DNA from 2 places in the Streptomyces sp. NPDC025784 genome. Region 1 is predicted to be linked to the other one. Evidence: riboswitches for the same ligand, from Rfam matches in the RefSeq annotation. Region 1 holds a riboswitch; the other holds the start of a gene.

Region 1 (7,501 bases):
TGCGGACACCGCCCTCGACCGCCTCGCCAAGCTCGTCGCCGAGGGGCTCGAGGAGCTCCCGGAGACCGTCTGAGCGCATTGCCGGCGACGGCGGACTTCGCCCCGAGAGGCGAAAGAACGCCGTCCCGCACATCCGCCGAAGGGCTCGTCCGAGATTCTCGGACGAGCCCTTCACTTTTCCCGTTTTCGGGCAGCAGAAATAATCCCCCTCGAATTACTCCTCTTTGTATACGGCGCCCGTGTTAATGCCGCACGCCCGTCATGTTTACGGGATGTTGCGAAGTCCTCACACGTTCCGCCCGGTCCCCGCCGCCGGGAAAACGGAGCCGGTGCGCGGCCGTCGCACGCTCCGCGTGCAGAGCCGTGATCGACCGGGCCCGCTCGCTGTCGCCCCGCGCGACGGCGTCCACGATCCCGCCGTGCTCCGCCCAGGACTCCGCCGGGCCGGCCGGCACCTCCACGGTGTACATCCAGGCGATCTTGTGCCGCAGCTGGGCGAGCGTGGAGGTCAGCGCCGGACTGCCGGAGGCCTGCGCGAGGGTCTCGTGGAACCAGCCGCCCAAGGAGCGCAGATCCTCGCTGTGCCCCCTCCGGGCGCGCTCCTGACCTAGCCTGACCAGGCCCCGGAGCACCTTCAGATGGGCCTCGGTCCGACGCTGGGCGGCCCGCGCCGCACCCAGCGGCTCCAGCAGCATCCGCATCTCCAGCAGGTCCGACGCCTCCTGCTCGGTCGGCTCGGCGACACACGCGCCCGCGTGCCGCCGGGTGACGACGAAGCCCTCGGCCTCCAGAGTGCGCAGGGCTTCGCGCACGGGGACACGCGAGACGCCGTAGCGGCGGGCGAGCAGTTCCTCGGTGAGCCGGCTGCCGCGCTCGTAGACGCCCGCGACGATGTCGTCACGGATCGCCGTGCATACCGAGTGCGCCGGAATACGCATGACCGGACCTCCGCTTTAATGCCCGCGAAACGCCATCGATTGACGCCTGTTCAGTGACTCTATTGCAGGCAGCCGGAATTTCCGACGGGAGGCCGGAATCCATGGATATTTTTTGGACAGATGCCCGGCCGAAACGACGATGCCCCGGCTCGGTGAGCCGGGACATCCAAAGTCGTGAAGAAGTCGCGGAGCGGACGTCGGAGGTTCACACCGCGCGGGCGGCTGCGCGTCGGACGTCCGCGCCCCGCGGGCGGAGGTGCGTCAGACGCTCACACCGCGCGCGCGGAGGTAGCCGACGGGGTCCATGTCCGAGCCGTACTCCGCGGTCGTGCGGGCCTCGAAGTGGAGGTGCGGTCCGGTGGTGTTCCCGGTGGACCCGGAGAGGGCTATCTGCTGCCCCGGGGTGACCGCCTGGCCGACGGAGACACCGATGGACGACAGGTGGCCGTACATCGTGTACGTACCGTCGTGCATCTTGATCACGACCTGGTTGCCGTAGGCGCCGCCCCAGCCGGCCGTGACGACCGTGCCCGAGCCGACGGCGTGGACCGGGGTGCCGGACGCCGCGTGGAAGTCGACGCCGGTGTGGCTGCCGGAGGACCAGAGGCTGCCACCGGTCCTGTAGCCCGTGGAGACGTACGAGCCGGTGATCGGCAGGACGAAGGAGTTGAGGCGCTTGCGCTCGGCCTCACGGGCTGCGCGCTCCTTGGCCTCACGCTTCTTCTTGGCCTCCTCGGCGGCCCGCTTGCGGGCGGCCTCCTCGGCCTTCTTCAGCACCGCGGCCTCGTCGGCGGCGCGCTGCTGCGCCACGGCCTGCTCGTCGATCTGCTCGGCGACCGAGTCGCCGAGGGTGACGACCGGGGTCAGTCCGGTCTGCTCGACGGAGGTTTCCGCGGCGAGCGCGGGGGCGGCCAGCGCCCCGACGACGCCGGTGGTGGTGAGCGCCGCGACGCCTACGGCGTTCGTGGTGGTGCGCTTCACGCGGCTCGGACGACGATGCTTCCCGGTGCCACAGGTGAACGCCATGTAGGGGCTGGTCCTTTCCTTCCCTCTCGCCTACCGGGTTAGCTGACGGGTTCGGAGCAGGAAGGTCTCCTACGGACCCCCTCCGGGAGGGCGTCCGATTCACCCCAGGGACTGCGTATGGGTCCCCGGCTCCCCTGGCTCGCGCCGTACGGGGACTCGGCGATGGCTGTCCGGTGCCGCGGGCGCGGCGCATTGCCTGGCGAACAGCCGGATCGACGCTAGACGGGGCGTCTTTCAAACAACAAACGGATCACGGTTTTTGTAGTGCATGCCACAGGGCAGACAGGCAACCTCTCTACCAATACGGACAAATTGAGGAGGAAGTCCGGACAAAGCGAGGCCCAGGTGACGTATGCGTCACCCGGGCCTCCGGGATGTCGCGCCGCTCTACTCGGCCGTCACGACGGTCACTTCACCGATTCCGAGGGCCTGGACGGGCTCCTTGATCTGCTCGGCGTCGCCCACCAGGACCGTCACCAGCCGGTCCACCGGGAAGGCGTTCACGACGGCCGCCGTGGCCTCCACGGTGCCCGTCGCGGCCAGCTGCTGATACAGCGTCGCCTGGTAGTCGTCGGGCAGGAACTGCTCGACCTGGTCCGCGAGTGTGCTCGCCACGGCCGCCGCGGTCTCGAACTTGAGGGGCGCCACACCGACCAGGTTCTGCACGGCGACGTCCCGCTCCGCGTCGGTCAGACCCTCCGCCGCGAGGGTGCGGAGCACCTTCCACAGGTCGTCGAGCGCCGGACCCGTGTTCGGGGTGTCCACGGAGCCACTGATGGCGAGCATCGCCACGCCCGTGGTGCCCGCGGAGGACGACGGCGCGGCCCGCAGGACCTGGCCGAACGCCCGTACGCCGTAGGTGTATCCCTTCTCCTCGCGCAGGACCCGGTCCAGGCGCGAGGTGAGGGTGCCGCCGAGGCAGTAGGTGCCGAGCACCTGGGCGGGCCACACCCGGTCGTGCCGGTCGGCCCCCACACGGCCGATGAGCAGCTGCGTCTGGACGGCGCCGGGCCGGTCGACGATGATCACGCGGCCCGTGTCGTCGGCGCTCACCGGCGGCACCGGGCGGGGCTCGGCGGACGAGCCGGTCCAGGAGCCGAGCGTGTCGCCGAGCAGTTCGTCGACGTCGACGCCGGTGAGGTCACCGACGATGACCGCGGTCCCGGTCGCGGGGCGCACGTGCTTCTCGTAGAAGGCGCGCACGGCCGCCGAGTCGATGTTCTCGACGGTCTCCTCGGTGCCCTGCCGCGGGCGCGACATGCGCGAGGTCGACGGGAAGAGCTCCTTGGAGAGCTCCTTGGCGGCGCGGCGGGCCGGGTTGGCCGACTCGTGCGGGATCTCGTCCAGCCGGTTGCGCACCAGCCGCTCGACCTCGCTGTCCTCGAACGCCGGTGCCCGCAGGGCGTCGGCCAGCAGACCGAGCGCCTTGGGCAGGCGGGAGACGGGGACTTCGAGCGACAGACGCACGCCGGGGTGGTCCGCGTGCGCGTCGAGCGTGGCGCCGCAGCGCTCCAGCTCCGCGGCGAACTCCTCGGCGGAGTGCTTGTCCGTGCCCTCCGAGAAGGCCCGCGCCATGATGGTGGCGACGCCGTCCAGACCGGCCGGCTCGGCCTCCAGGGGCGCCGCGAGCAGCACCTCGACAGCGACGACCTGCTGACCGGGGCGGTGGCAGCGCAGCACCGTCAGACCGTTGTCCAGCGTGCCGCGCTCGGGGGCCGGGAATGCCCAGGGCTTGGCCTCGCCCGCCTGGGGCTGCGGGTGGAAATCCATGCTCGCGAGCTCGGTCACTTCGCCGACTCCTCGTCTTCGTCGGTGGTTTCGGCGGCCTGAGCGGCCTCGGCGATCGGCTCGTAGACGAGCACCGCGCGGTTGTCGGGGCGCAGCCGGGCCTTGGCGACCTCCTGGACCTCCTCGGCAGTGACGGCGAGGACGCGCTGCACGGCGGTCAGGGCGAGCTGTGGGTCGCCGAACAGGACGGCGAACCGGCACAGTTCGTCGGCGCGGCCCGCGACCGTGCCCAGCCGGTCCAGCCACTCGCGCTCCAGCTGGGCCTGCGCCCGCTCCATCTCCTCGGCGGTGGGGCCCTCCTCGGCGAACCGGGCGAGCTCCGCGTCGACGGCGGCCTCGATGACCGGGACCTCGACGTCGCCGGACGTCTTCACGTCGAGCCACCCGAGGGAGGGCGCTCCGGCGAGCCTGAGCAGGCCGAACCCGGCCGCGACGGCGGTGCGGTCGCGGCGGACCAGCCGGTTGTAGAGCCGGGACGACTCGCCGCCGCCGAGGACGGTGAGGGCCAGGTCGGCAGCGTCGCACGCGCGCGTGCCGTCCTCCGGGAGCCGGTAGGCGGCCATCAGGGCGCGCGCCGGGACCTCTTCCTCGACGACCTCGCGCAGCTGCTCGCCGATGACGTCGGGCAGCGAGCCGTCGCGCGGTGCGGGCTTGCCGTCGTGTCCGGGGATCGAACCGAAGTACTTCTCGACCCAGGCGAGCGTCTGCTGCGGATCGATGTCACCGACGACCGACAGGACCGCGTTGTTGGGCGCGTAGTACGTGCGGAAGAACGCGCGCGCGTCCTCCAGGGTCGCGGCGTCCAGGTCCGCCATCGACCCGATGGGGGTGTGGTGGTACGGGTGGCCCTCCGGGTACGCCAGCGCGGTCAGCTTCTCGAACGCGGTGCCGTACGGGACGTTGTCGTAGCGCTGACGACGCTCGTTCTTCACGACGTCCCGCTGGTTCTCCATCGACTCGTCGTCGAGCGCGGCGAGCAGCGAGCCCATGCGGTCGGCCTCCAGCCAGAGTGCGAGCTCCAGCTGGTGGGCGGGCATGGTCTCGAAGTAGTTGGTGCGCTCGAAGCTCGTCGTGCCGTTGAGGGAACCGCCGGCGCCCTGGACGAGCTCGAAGTGGCCGTTGCCGTGGACCTGCTTGGAGCCCTGGAACATCAGGTGCTCGAAGAGGTGAGCAAGTCCGGTACGGCCGTTGACCTCGTGGCGGGAGCCGACGTCGTACCAGAGGCACACCGCCGCGACCGGGGTCAGGTGGTCCTCGGAGAGCACCACGCGCAGGCCGTTGGCCAGGCGGTGCTCGGTCGCTGTCAGGCCGCCGGAGCCTGCCTCGGCTGTGGCCGTGTGACCCATGGGCATGTACGTCCCTTCGATCGCGGAAAACTGCCTTTTCCTGTCGGTCCTGCCACTGTATGCAAGCGCGCGGAAAGCTGGCGAAGTTCCCGCACCCCGTACGCCGAGAGCGAGACTCACGTGTACTACGGTCCCTGCCGGGCGAGTCGGCGGGACACGCCGCGGACGGAAACCCCGCTGTGCCGTGGGCAGGTCTCCCCGCGCGCCTCGGACGCGGCCCGGAACTCGGCGAGGGCAGGTCCGGGAACCGGTCGTGGACAGGTACGGGGACCGTCGTGGACAGGTCCGGTGATTGTCTTCGCGCGGGCCGGGGACTCGTCACCGACCAGGTCCGCGGCCTGTCGCGGAACGCGGCCGGGACCCTCCGCGGACCGGGTCCGGGACCTGTCACGGAAGGGTCGCGAGACCCGCTACGGACGGGTCGCGGTCCACGTTGTCAGTGGGGCGGTCCACAATGGTCCGCGTCAGATCCCGTTCATGCCCCGGCAGAGACTGTGAAGGAGCCGCAGCAGCGATGGCCCGCCGCAGCACGAAGACCCCGCCGCCCGACGACTCGTACGAGGAGAAGATCCTCGACATCGACGTCGTGGACGAGATGCAGGGCTCCTTCCTTGAGTACGCGTACTCGGTCATCTACTCGCGAGCCCTGCCGGACGCCCGGGACGGGCTCAAGCCCGTGCACCGCCGCATCGTCTACCAGATGAACGAGATGGGCCTGCGCCCCGACCGCGGCTACGTGAAGTGCGCCCGCGTCGTCGGCGAGGTCATGGGTAAGCTCCACCCGCACGGCGACGCGTCGATCTACGACGCGCTGGTGCGTCTGGCCCAGCCCTTCTCGATGCGCCTGCCGCTGGTCGACGGCCACGGCAACTTCGGCTCGCTGGGCAACGACGACCCGCCGGCCGCGATGCGTTACACCGAGTGCCGGATGGCCGACGCCACGTCACTGATGACCGAGTCCATCGACGAGGACACGGTCGATTTCACGCCGAACTACGACGGCCAGGAGCAGGAGCCCGGGGTCCTCCCCGCCGCGTATCCGAACCTCCTGGTCAACGGCTCGCAGGGCATCGCCGTCGGCATGGCCACCAACATGCCGCCGCACAACCTCGGCGAGGTGATCGCCGCCGCCCGGCACCTGATCCGCCACCCCGGCGCCGACCTCGACACGCTGATGAAGTACGTCCCGGGCCCCGACCTGCCCACGGGCGGCCGGATCGTCGGCCTCTCCGGCATCCGGGACGCGTACGAGAACGGCCGGGGCACCTTCAAGATCCGCGCCACGGTCTCCGTGGAGAACGTGACCGCGCGCCGCAAGGGCCTCGTCGTCACCGAACTGCCCTTCACCGTCGGCCCGGAGAAGGTGATCTCGAAGATCAAGGACCTGGTCGGCTCCAAGAAGCTCCAGGGCATCGCGGACGTCAAGGACCTCACCGACCGTGCGCACGGACTGCGGCTGGTCATCGAGGTCAAGAACGGCTTCGTGCCGGAGGCCGTCCTCGAACAGCTCTACAAGCTGACGCCGATGGAGGAGTCCTTCGGCATCAACAACGTGGCGCTGGTGGACGGTCAGCCGCTCACCCTGGGCCTCAAGGAGCTCCTGGAGGTCTACCTCGACCACCGCTTCGAGGTCGTCCGCCGTCGCAGCGAGTTCCGTCGCGGCAAGAAGCGCGACCGGCTGCACCTGGTCGAGGGGCTCCTCGTCGCCCTGCTGGACATCGACGAGGTCATCCGCCTCATCCGCTCCAGCGAGAACTCCGCGCAGGCCAAGGAGCGCCTGATCGAGCGGTTCTCGCTCTCCGAGGTGCAGACGCAGTACATCCTCGACACGCCGCTGCGCCGGCTCACCAAGTTCGACCGCATCGAGCTGGAGTCGGAGCGCGACCGGCTGAACGGCGAGATCGACGAACTGACCGGGATCCTGGAGTCGGACACGGAGCTGCGCAAGCTCGTCTCCGCCGAACTGGCCGCGGTCGCCAAGAAGTTCGGCACCGACCGGCGCACCGTGCTCCTCGAGTCCGCGGGCACGCCCGCCACGGCGGTCCCGCTCCAGGTGGCGGACGACCCCTGCCGGGTGCTGCTGTCCTCCACGGGCCTGCTGGCCCGCACGGCGAACGGCGAAGCGTTCGCGGACGACGCGGAGGCCCGGCGCACCAAGCACGACGTGATCGTCTCCGCGGTGCCCGCGACCGCGCTCGGCGAGGTGGGCGTGGTCACGTCCTTGGGCCGCCTCCTGCGCCTGAACGTGATCGACCTCCCGCAACTGCCGGAGACGGCCACGGCGCCCAATCTCTCCGGAGGCGCGCCCATCTCGGAGTTCCTGTCCTCCCTCGAGACGGACGAGACGGTGGTGTGCCTGACGACGCTCGACGAGTCGTCACCGGGACTGGCCATCGGCACGGA
Region 2 (7,501 bases), on a different contig from region 1:
CTGCTGTCCGCCGCCGTCTCCCTCGACGGCTTCCTGGACGACACCGGCCCCGAGCGGCTGCTGCTCTCGGGAGCGGCCGACTTCGACCGCGTCGACGAGGTGCGGGCGTCCAGCGACGCGATCCTCGTCGGAGCCGGCACGATCCGCGCGGACAACCCGCGGCTCCTGGTCAACTCGGCCGAGCGCCGCGCCGCACGCGTCGCCGCGGGACGCCCGGAGTACCCGCTGAAGGTCACCGTCAGCGGCTCCGGCGACCTCGACCCGGCGGCGCAGTTCTGGCACACCGGCGGCGAGAAGGCCGTCTACACGACGGACAAGGGGGCGGGCCGGGCGGCCGAGGCCCTGCGCGGACTCGACCACCTCGGCATCGACATCGTCTCCACCGGCCCCGAGCTCGACTGGCGCGCGCTGCTGGAGCACCTGCACGACATCCGGGGGGTGCGCCGCCTCATGGTCGAGGGGGGCGGGCGGGTCCACACCCAGCTGATGCGGGAAGGGCTCGCGGACGAGCTGCAACTCGCCGTCGCACCGCTCTTCGTGGGCCAGCCGGACGCGCCGCGGCTGTTCGGCCCGGGCGCCTATCCCCCCGGGCGGATGCGCCTGGTGGAGACGCGGGCCGTCGGAGACGTCGTCCTCATCCGGTACGTCCCCACGGCGCCGGGCACCGGGGAGCTCGCCGGTGCCGCGGACCGGCAGTGGCTGGCCCTCGCCTGCGAGCTGGCCGCGCAGTGCCCGCCCTCGCAGACGGCGTTCAGCGTGGGCGCGGTGGTGGTCGCGGCCGACGGCACCGAGCTGGCCCGCGGTCACTCCCGGGAGGGCGACGACCCGGTCGTGCACGCCGAGGAGGCCGCGCTGGCCAAGATCGACCCCGCCGACCCCCGGCTGGCCTCCGCCACCGTGTACAGCAGCCTGGAGCCGTGCGCCCGACGCGCCTCCCGGCCGGCCCCCTGCGCCCGGCTGATCCTCGACGCCGGGGTGCGGCGCGTGGTGACAGCGTGGCGCGAGCCCGACACGTTCGTCGCGGAGGCCGACGGGAGCGGGCTGCTCGCCGCCGCGGGCGTCCACGTCGTCGAACTGCCGGAGTTCGAGGAGCGGGCGAAGGCGCCCAACCGGCACCTGCTCGGGTAGCCCCCGGCCCCGCGCGACACGCCGGGCGGGGGCGCGGGGAAACGTGTGTGCTTCGGGTCCCGCGGATGGCGTACACTGGTTTCACCGACGCGGGGTGGAGCAGCTCGGTAGCTCGCTGGGCTCATAACCCAGAGGTCGCAGGTTCAAATCCTGTCCCCGCTACTGAAACAAGGGCCGGACTCGGAATGACGAGTCCGGCCCTTGGTCTTTCCCCGACCCCTTCCCGCTCGTCGGCCCGCGTCCTTGTCCCGCGCCCCGGGCGGCGGCCGGGCACGACCTCGCGCATTCCCCCGGTCGGTCCACACCGGTCGCTGCCCGCCCCCGTGCCGGGAAATCTGGACGGGTGGGGCGACCAGGAAGCGAGCGGCCGGCGGCCACGGGCCCGTACGACCGGTCCGGTGGACGGCTGCCGGGCGACGCCGTGCCCGACCCCGGCCTCGGGGACACCCGGCGGTCCCGCCCGGCGGGCGCCGGGGAGCGTGGGGTCTCCTCCGTGCGGACCTTCGTCCGGGTGCTGCCCGCGCTGCTCGTCGTCGCCGGGGTCCTCTACGACTACCTGACCCCGAGGGAGTTCACCGCCGCCCCGTTCTTCACCGCCGCCCCGCTGGTGGCCGCGCCGCTCTACACGCTGCTGAGCACGGCGCTCACCGGCCTGCTGGCCGTCGTCGCCGTCCTCGCGGTCCACCTCAGGCTCGGGATCGTCATACACGTCGACGCGGTCACGGAAGTCGTCACCGTGGCGACCGCCGCCGGCCTGGCCGCGCTCATCAACGTCCTCGTGCGCCGCAGCGACGAACGGCTCGCCTCGGTCCGGGAGGTCTCCGAGTCCGCGCAGCGCGCGGTGCTGCCGGAACCGGCCGAGCGGATCGGCGGCCTGGAGGTCGCCGCACGCTACGAGGCGGCGCAGGCCGACGCGTTCATCGGCGGCGACCTTTACGCGGTGCAGGACTCGTCGCACGGCGTACGTCTGGTCGTGGGCGACGTACGCGGCAAGGGCATGGGCGCCGTGGCCGCCGTCGCCGTCGTGATCGGCGCCTTCCGGGAGGCGGCCGAGCAGGAGGCGACCCTGGAGGCGGTCGCCGGCCGTCTCGAACGGGCGCTGGCGCGCGAGGGCACCCGACGGGAGGGCCTCGACGCCTTCGAGGGCTTCACCACGGCCGTGCTCGCGGAGGTCCCGCACGGCGAATGTGCCGTGCGGATCCTCAACCGCGGCCATCCGCCGCCCCTGCTGCTGCACGCCGACGGCACGCTCGTCACGCTCGACGGCGGGCCGCCGGCACTGCCGCTCGGGATGGGCGAGCTGGGCAGCTGGCCCGATCGCGCGGTGTGCGAGAAGTTCCCGCACGGGGCGACGCTGCTCCTCTACACCGACGGTCTGTCCGAGGCGCGCGACGGGCGTGGGGAGTTCTACGACCCGGCGGCGCGTCTCGCCGGACGCGTATTCCCCGGTCCCGACGCCCTGTTGACCGTCCTGGCCGAGGAGGTCCGGCGGCACGCGGGAGGCGGCACGACGGACGACATGGCGCTGCTCGCCGTACGGCGTCCTTGATCGTTGTCACCGGGGGTGACCGGACCGTACCCCTCCGCATAACGACTGACACACCATCAGGAGAAGGTGTGTTTACGAGGTGCGGTCAACTCGCCCGGTTTCCGGCGGTGGTGCCCCCAAAGTCCAGGCCAAAAGCGTTAACGATCAATCCGAACGGCTTGGAATCCGGGGTCCGCGTCTATTAACGTTCGATAACGCAGCGCGGTCGTCCCAGCCGTCACAAGAGGCGGCTCCGTGCGCACGCGCCGAATCCCGCAAGGGAGCCGGGGAACCACCAACTTGGGGTGAATCGGGCGTTCTTCGCGGTCATATCCGTGAGGGACGCGCGTAGGAGACCTTCCTGCTCCGAACCCGTCAGCTAACCCGGTAGGCGAGAAGGAAGGAAAGGAGCGCGCCCACGTGGCGTCCAACCGGCCTGCCCAGCCAACCTCGTTCGCGCCGGACGAAACCCAGTCCATCGGCTACGCGTACGGCAACGACGAGGGCCCCTGGGAGGAGTGGAATCCCACCGCGGATTCCGTCCGACCCGTCCGCGGCCGGCACCGCGTCAGCAAGCAGCGCGGTGGAGGACTCGCCCGCAGCTCCACCGTCCTCGGTGTCGGTGTCATAGCCGCCGTCGGCGCGGGTGGCATGGCCACCGCGGCGCCCGGCAAGCCGCCGGTCTCGATCTCGCTGCCCGACCTCTCCTCGGTCACCCAGTCCGCCAAGGCCCTGATCTCCGACGGCGAATCCAGCGCGCCCAAGGGCTCCAGCACCCCGCTCACCACCGCCGGACTGACCAGCGCGGACGCCGCGCAGGGCAGCGCCGACGCCGGTGAGGCGCTGCGTGCCCGCATCATGCAGCAGGCCGAGTCGCAGCAGGACCAGGTCGACAGCGCGGCCCAGAAGGCCGCCGAGACCGCCGCCGCGAAGCAGGCCGCCGAGACCGCCGCCAAGCAGCAGGACGCCGCCGAGGCCAAGGCCGCCGCCGCCAAGAAGAAGGCGGAGGAGGAAGCCAAGGCCAAGGCCGAGGCGGAGCGCCTCGCCGAGCTCGCCAAGAGCTACTCGCTGCCCACCTCCTCGTACACGCTGACCTCCACCTTCGGTGAGGCCGGCTCCATGTGGTCCTCCGGCTACCACACCGGCCTCGACTTCGCGGCGCCCACCGGGACGCTCATCAAGGCGATCCACGGCGGCACCATCACGGAGGCCGGCTGGGCCGGCGCGTACGGCTACCGCACGGTCCTCACCCTCGACGACGGCACGGAGCTGTGGTTCTGCCACCAGTCGTCGATCAGTGTCACCGCCGGGCAGAAGGTCACCACGGGCGAAGTGATCGGGCGCGTGGGTGCGACGGGCAATGTCACCGGACCGCACCTGCACCTGGAAGTGCACCCCGGCGGGGGCGACTCCATCGACCCGATGGCGTGGCTGCGGGGCAAGGGCCTCAACCCCTGAGCCGACCGTCTCCACCCTTGCGCCGAGGCGCTCCGGCCCCGGGCTGAGGGTTTCCCCACCCGTGCCGAGGGATCCGATCCCCGGCTGAGGTGCTCCACCCTTGCGCCGGGGACCTCCCTTGGCTGAGGTGCTCCACCCTTGCGCCGGGGATCTCCCTTGGCTGAGGTGCTCCACCCTTGCGCCGGGGATCTCCCTTGGCTGAGGTGCTCCGCCCTTGCGCCGGGGACCTCCCTTGGCTGAGGTGCTCCACCCTTGCGCCGGGGACCTCCCCTGGCCGAGGGTCTCCGCCCTTGCGCCGGGGATCTCCCCTGGCCGAGGGTCTCCGCCCTTGCGCCGGGGATCTCCCCTGGCCGAGGGTCTCCACCCGACCCAGGGCCGCGCGCCCCGGGTCCACGGGTTTCATCCCGAGCCGGGGGGCCGGCCCCGCTGCGAGGGACTCCGCTCCTGAGGCACGACCGCACTTCCTCCGCCGAGGCGGCGCCACCTCCTCCGCGGCATCGGTCTCCGGCGGTCCTGACGACAACCCCCCGACGTCAGGGCTGCCGGTCGGGTGCGTTCGGGTGTCCTCGGATGCATGCGGAATACACCCATCCGGTACGGGTGTTGGGGCGAGGTATGACACCTCTCCGCAAGCTCGGTCCGTCCGACCTCGAGGTCTTCCCGCTCGCCCTCGGGGGCAACGTCTTCGGCTGGACCGCCGACGAAGCACACTCCTTCGCCGTCCTCGACGCGTACACCGCCGCCGGCGGCAACTTCATCGACACCGCCGACTCCTACTCGGCGTGGGCCGACGGCAACGAGGGCGGCGAGTCAGAGACCCTCATCGGCAAGTGGCTGAGGAAGCGCGGCAACCGCGCCGACGTCGTCCTCGCCACCAAGGTCAGCCAGCACCCCCGGTACCCGGGCCTGTCCGGCGCCAACATCAAGGCGGCGGCCGACGCGTCCCTGCGCCGCCTCGGCACCGACTGCATCGACCTCTACTACACGCACTTCGACAAGCCGGAGGTGCCGGTCGAGGAGATCATCGGCGCGCTCGACGAACTGGTGCGGGCGGGCAAGGTGCGGCACATCGCCGCGTCCAACATCTCCCCCGAGCGGCTCCGCGAGTCCCTGGAGTTCTCCGACCGCGAGGGCCTCGCGCGCTATGTCGCCCTGCAGCCCCACTACAACCTCGTCTCACGCGACACGTACGAAGGGCCCCTGCACGACGTCGCCTCCCACGCCGGCCTCGCCGCCGTCCCGTACTTCGCCCTCGCGTCCGGCTTCCTCACGGGCAAGTACCGCCCGGGCGCGAGCGTCGACTCGGCCCGCGCCGCAGGGGCGGGCAAGCACCTCGGCACCGAACGCGGCATCCGCGTCCTGGCCGCCCTCGACGAGGTCGCCGAGGCGCACGGCGCACCGGTCGCCACGGTCGCCCTGGCCTGGCTGGCCGCCCAGCCGACGGTCGCGGCCCCCATCGCCTCCGCCCGCACGGCCGAACAGCTCCCGGCGCTGCTGGGCGTGGCGGACCTGGTCCTCACGGAAGAGGAGCTGGCGAAGCTGACGAAGGCGTCCGCCTGACGCCGACGGCGGCCCGACGAAGGCGTCCGCCTGACGGGAGCAGCCGTCAGGTGCGGTAGGGGTTGTGGGCGGGGTACGGGGCCACCGGGCCGTACGGGTTCCCGTGCGGCGGTCCCTGCGGTTGCTCCGCGGGCTGTGGGTACGCCCAGGCGTACCCGTAGCCGTACCCGCTTGCGTGGGCGGGCCACGGCGGTGCCGGAATGCGCGGCGCGACCGCCCGCGCCGCGTACGCCAGGGCGGGTCGGGCGATCTCCCTGCGCCGCCACAGCTCGTCGAGCAACTCCCGCTCCCGCACGACGAAGTCGGCGCCGGCACGGCCGCGGCGGCCCCGGTGACGCAGGAACGCGAGCGACGTCGCGTACGCCTCGTACTCCGCGACCGAGCGCGCCGCGGCCTTCCCGCCGTGATGCCCCGCGTACTCGCGGGCGAGCCGCCGCGCCCGCATGGAGCCGAGCACATGGGGCTCGACCGGGGTCAGCCAGCCGGCCACGGCGTACGCCGGAAGCTCCGTGCGCACGGTGCGCAGTTCACGCTGCCGTGTCCAGACGACCAGCCAGGTCAGCAGGCCGAACGCGGGCACCATGAACGCGGCGTACACCGCGAAGAACCCGTACTCCCCGAACGTCGAGGAGCCGTTCCAGACGGAGTGCATGCCCATGGCGAGCAGCAGTCCGCCGAAGGGCAGCAGCACGCGGCGCAGATGCTGGCGTTCCGCGGACAGCGCCGCGACGCCGAAACCGATGCCGGTCAGCACGGTGAACAGCGGATGCGCGAACGGTGACATGACCACGCGGACGAAGAAGGTCGCGGCGGTGAGGGAGGCGAGCCCCCGCTCCCCGCTGAGCTGGTCGGTTCCGAACGCGGTGCCGAGGTAGAGGATGTTCTCGGTGAACGCGAAGCCGGTGGCCGTGATCCCGGCTATGACGACCCCGTCGACGATCCCGGTGAAGTCCCGTCTGCGGAAGAGGAAGACCAGCAGCACGGCCGCCGCCTTCGCGGATTCCTCGACGATCGGCGCTATGACGGTCGCGCCGAGCGTGTCGGCGCTCGACGGGTCCGCGGTCGACGTCGCTATCCATCTGGTCGCGAAACTGTTGGCGACGATCGCTATGAGCGCGGCGGCGCAGGCGCCCCAGGCGAACGAGAAGATCAGATTCCGCCAGGGGCCCGGTTCGACACGGTCCAGCCAGCGGAACGCGGCGACGAGGAGCGGTACGGGGAACACGGCGAGACCGAGACCGACCAGAAAGCCCTCGGTGCCGGTCTGCTCACGGACGAGCGCCAGGATCACGAGCCCCGACATCGCGAGCAGGGTGATCAGCGCGCCGTACCGGACCCATCGGCGCTGCCACCAGTGCGCGTGCCGCAGCCCACCGCCGGCGGGACCGCCGGGGTGCGTCGGGTACGTCGGGTACGGAGGGCAGGTGGCCACGGCATCGACCCTAACGAGGGAGGGGCGCAGCCCGCGACGGTGCCTCGTGCTGCCCGGGGCACCCGCGCGGACACCGAAGGGACGCCCGGGTGGCTCCCGGGGCCTCAGCGGCCCTTCAGCCGTCGGCGGACTGCTGGTCCGGGTGTTCTTCGAGGTGCTGTACGCGCCGGAAGAGAAGGTCGTTCACCACATGACCCTTGTCCAGTCCCTGGCCCTCGAAACGGGTCAGCGGCCGGAAGGCGGGACGTGGCGCGTAACCGCCGTCGGGCCGGGTGTTCTCGAAGTCGGGGTGCGCGCTCAGCACTTCGAGCATCTGCTCGGCGTAGGGCTCCCAGTCGGTGGCGCAGTGCACGAGGGCGCCCGGCTTGAGGCGGGTCGCCACCAGGCTGAGGAAC

What was found. Region 1 has a riboswitch for cyclic di-AMP ahead of ACZ4IF_RS12295 (M23 family metallopeptidase). Riboswitches for the same ligand answer to the same signal wherever they lie in the genome.
Region 2: another riboswitch for cyclic di-AMP. It lies ahead of ACZ4IF_RS09605 (M23 family metallopeptidase); the one in region 1 lies ahead of ACZ4IF_RS12295 (M23 family metallopeptidase).

The regions. Positions count from the first base shown of each region.
Region 1 covers NZ_JBVHMN010000004.1:125,045-132,545, reverse strand. The annotation lists gene ACZ4IF_RS12305 (HPr family phosphocarrier protein) at 1-73, shown strand, start outside; gene ACZ4IF_RS12300 (GntR family transcriptional regulator) at 243-938, opposite strand; gene ACZ4IF_RS12295 (M23 family metallopeptidase) at 1,200-1,964, opposite strand; cyclic di-AMP (ydaO/yuaA leader) riboswitch at 1,977-2,136, opposite strand; gene ACZ4IF_RS12290 (M16 family metallopeptidase) at 2,352-3,752, opposite strand; gene ACZ4IF_RS12285 (M16 family metallopeptidase) at 3,749-5,104, opposite strand; gene ACZ4IF_RS12280 (DNA gyrase/topoisomerase IV subunit A) at 5,613-7,501, shown strand, end outside.
Region 2 covers NZ_JBVHMN010000003.1:21,329-28,829, reverse strand. The annotation lists gene ACZ4IF_RS09620 (dihydrofolate reductase family protein) at 1-1,128, shown strand, start outside; tRNA gene ACZ4IF_RS09615 (tRNA-Met) at 1,217-1,290, shown strand; gene ACZ4IF_RS09610 (PP2C family protein-serine/threonine phosphatase) at 1,472-2,677, shown strand; cyclic di-AMP (ydaO/yuaA leader) riboswitch at 2,911-3,065, shown strand; gene ACZ4IF_RS09605 (M23 family metallopeptidase) at 3,077-4,114, shown strand; gene ACZ4IF_RS09600 (aldo/keto reductase) at 4,730-5,674, shown strand; gene ACZ4IF_RS09595 (PrsW family intramembrane metalloprotease) at 5,721-7,106, opposite strand; gene trmB (tRNA (guanosine(46)-N7)-methyltransferase TrmB) at 7,222-7,501, opposite strand, start outside.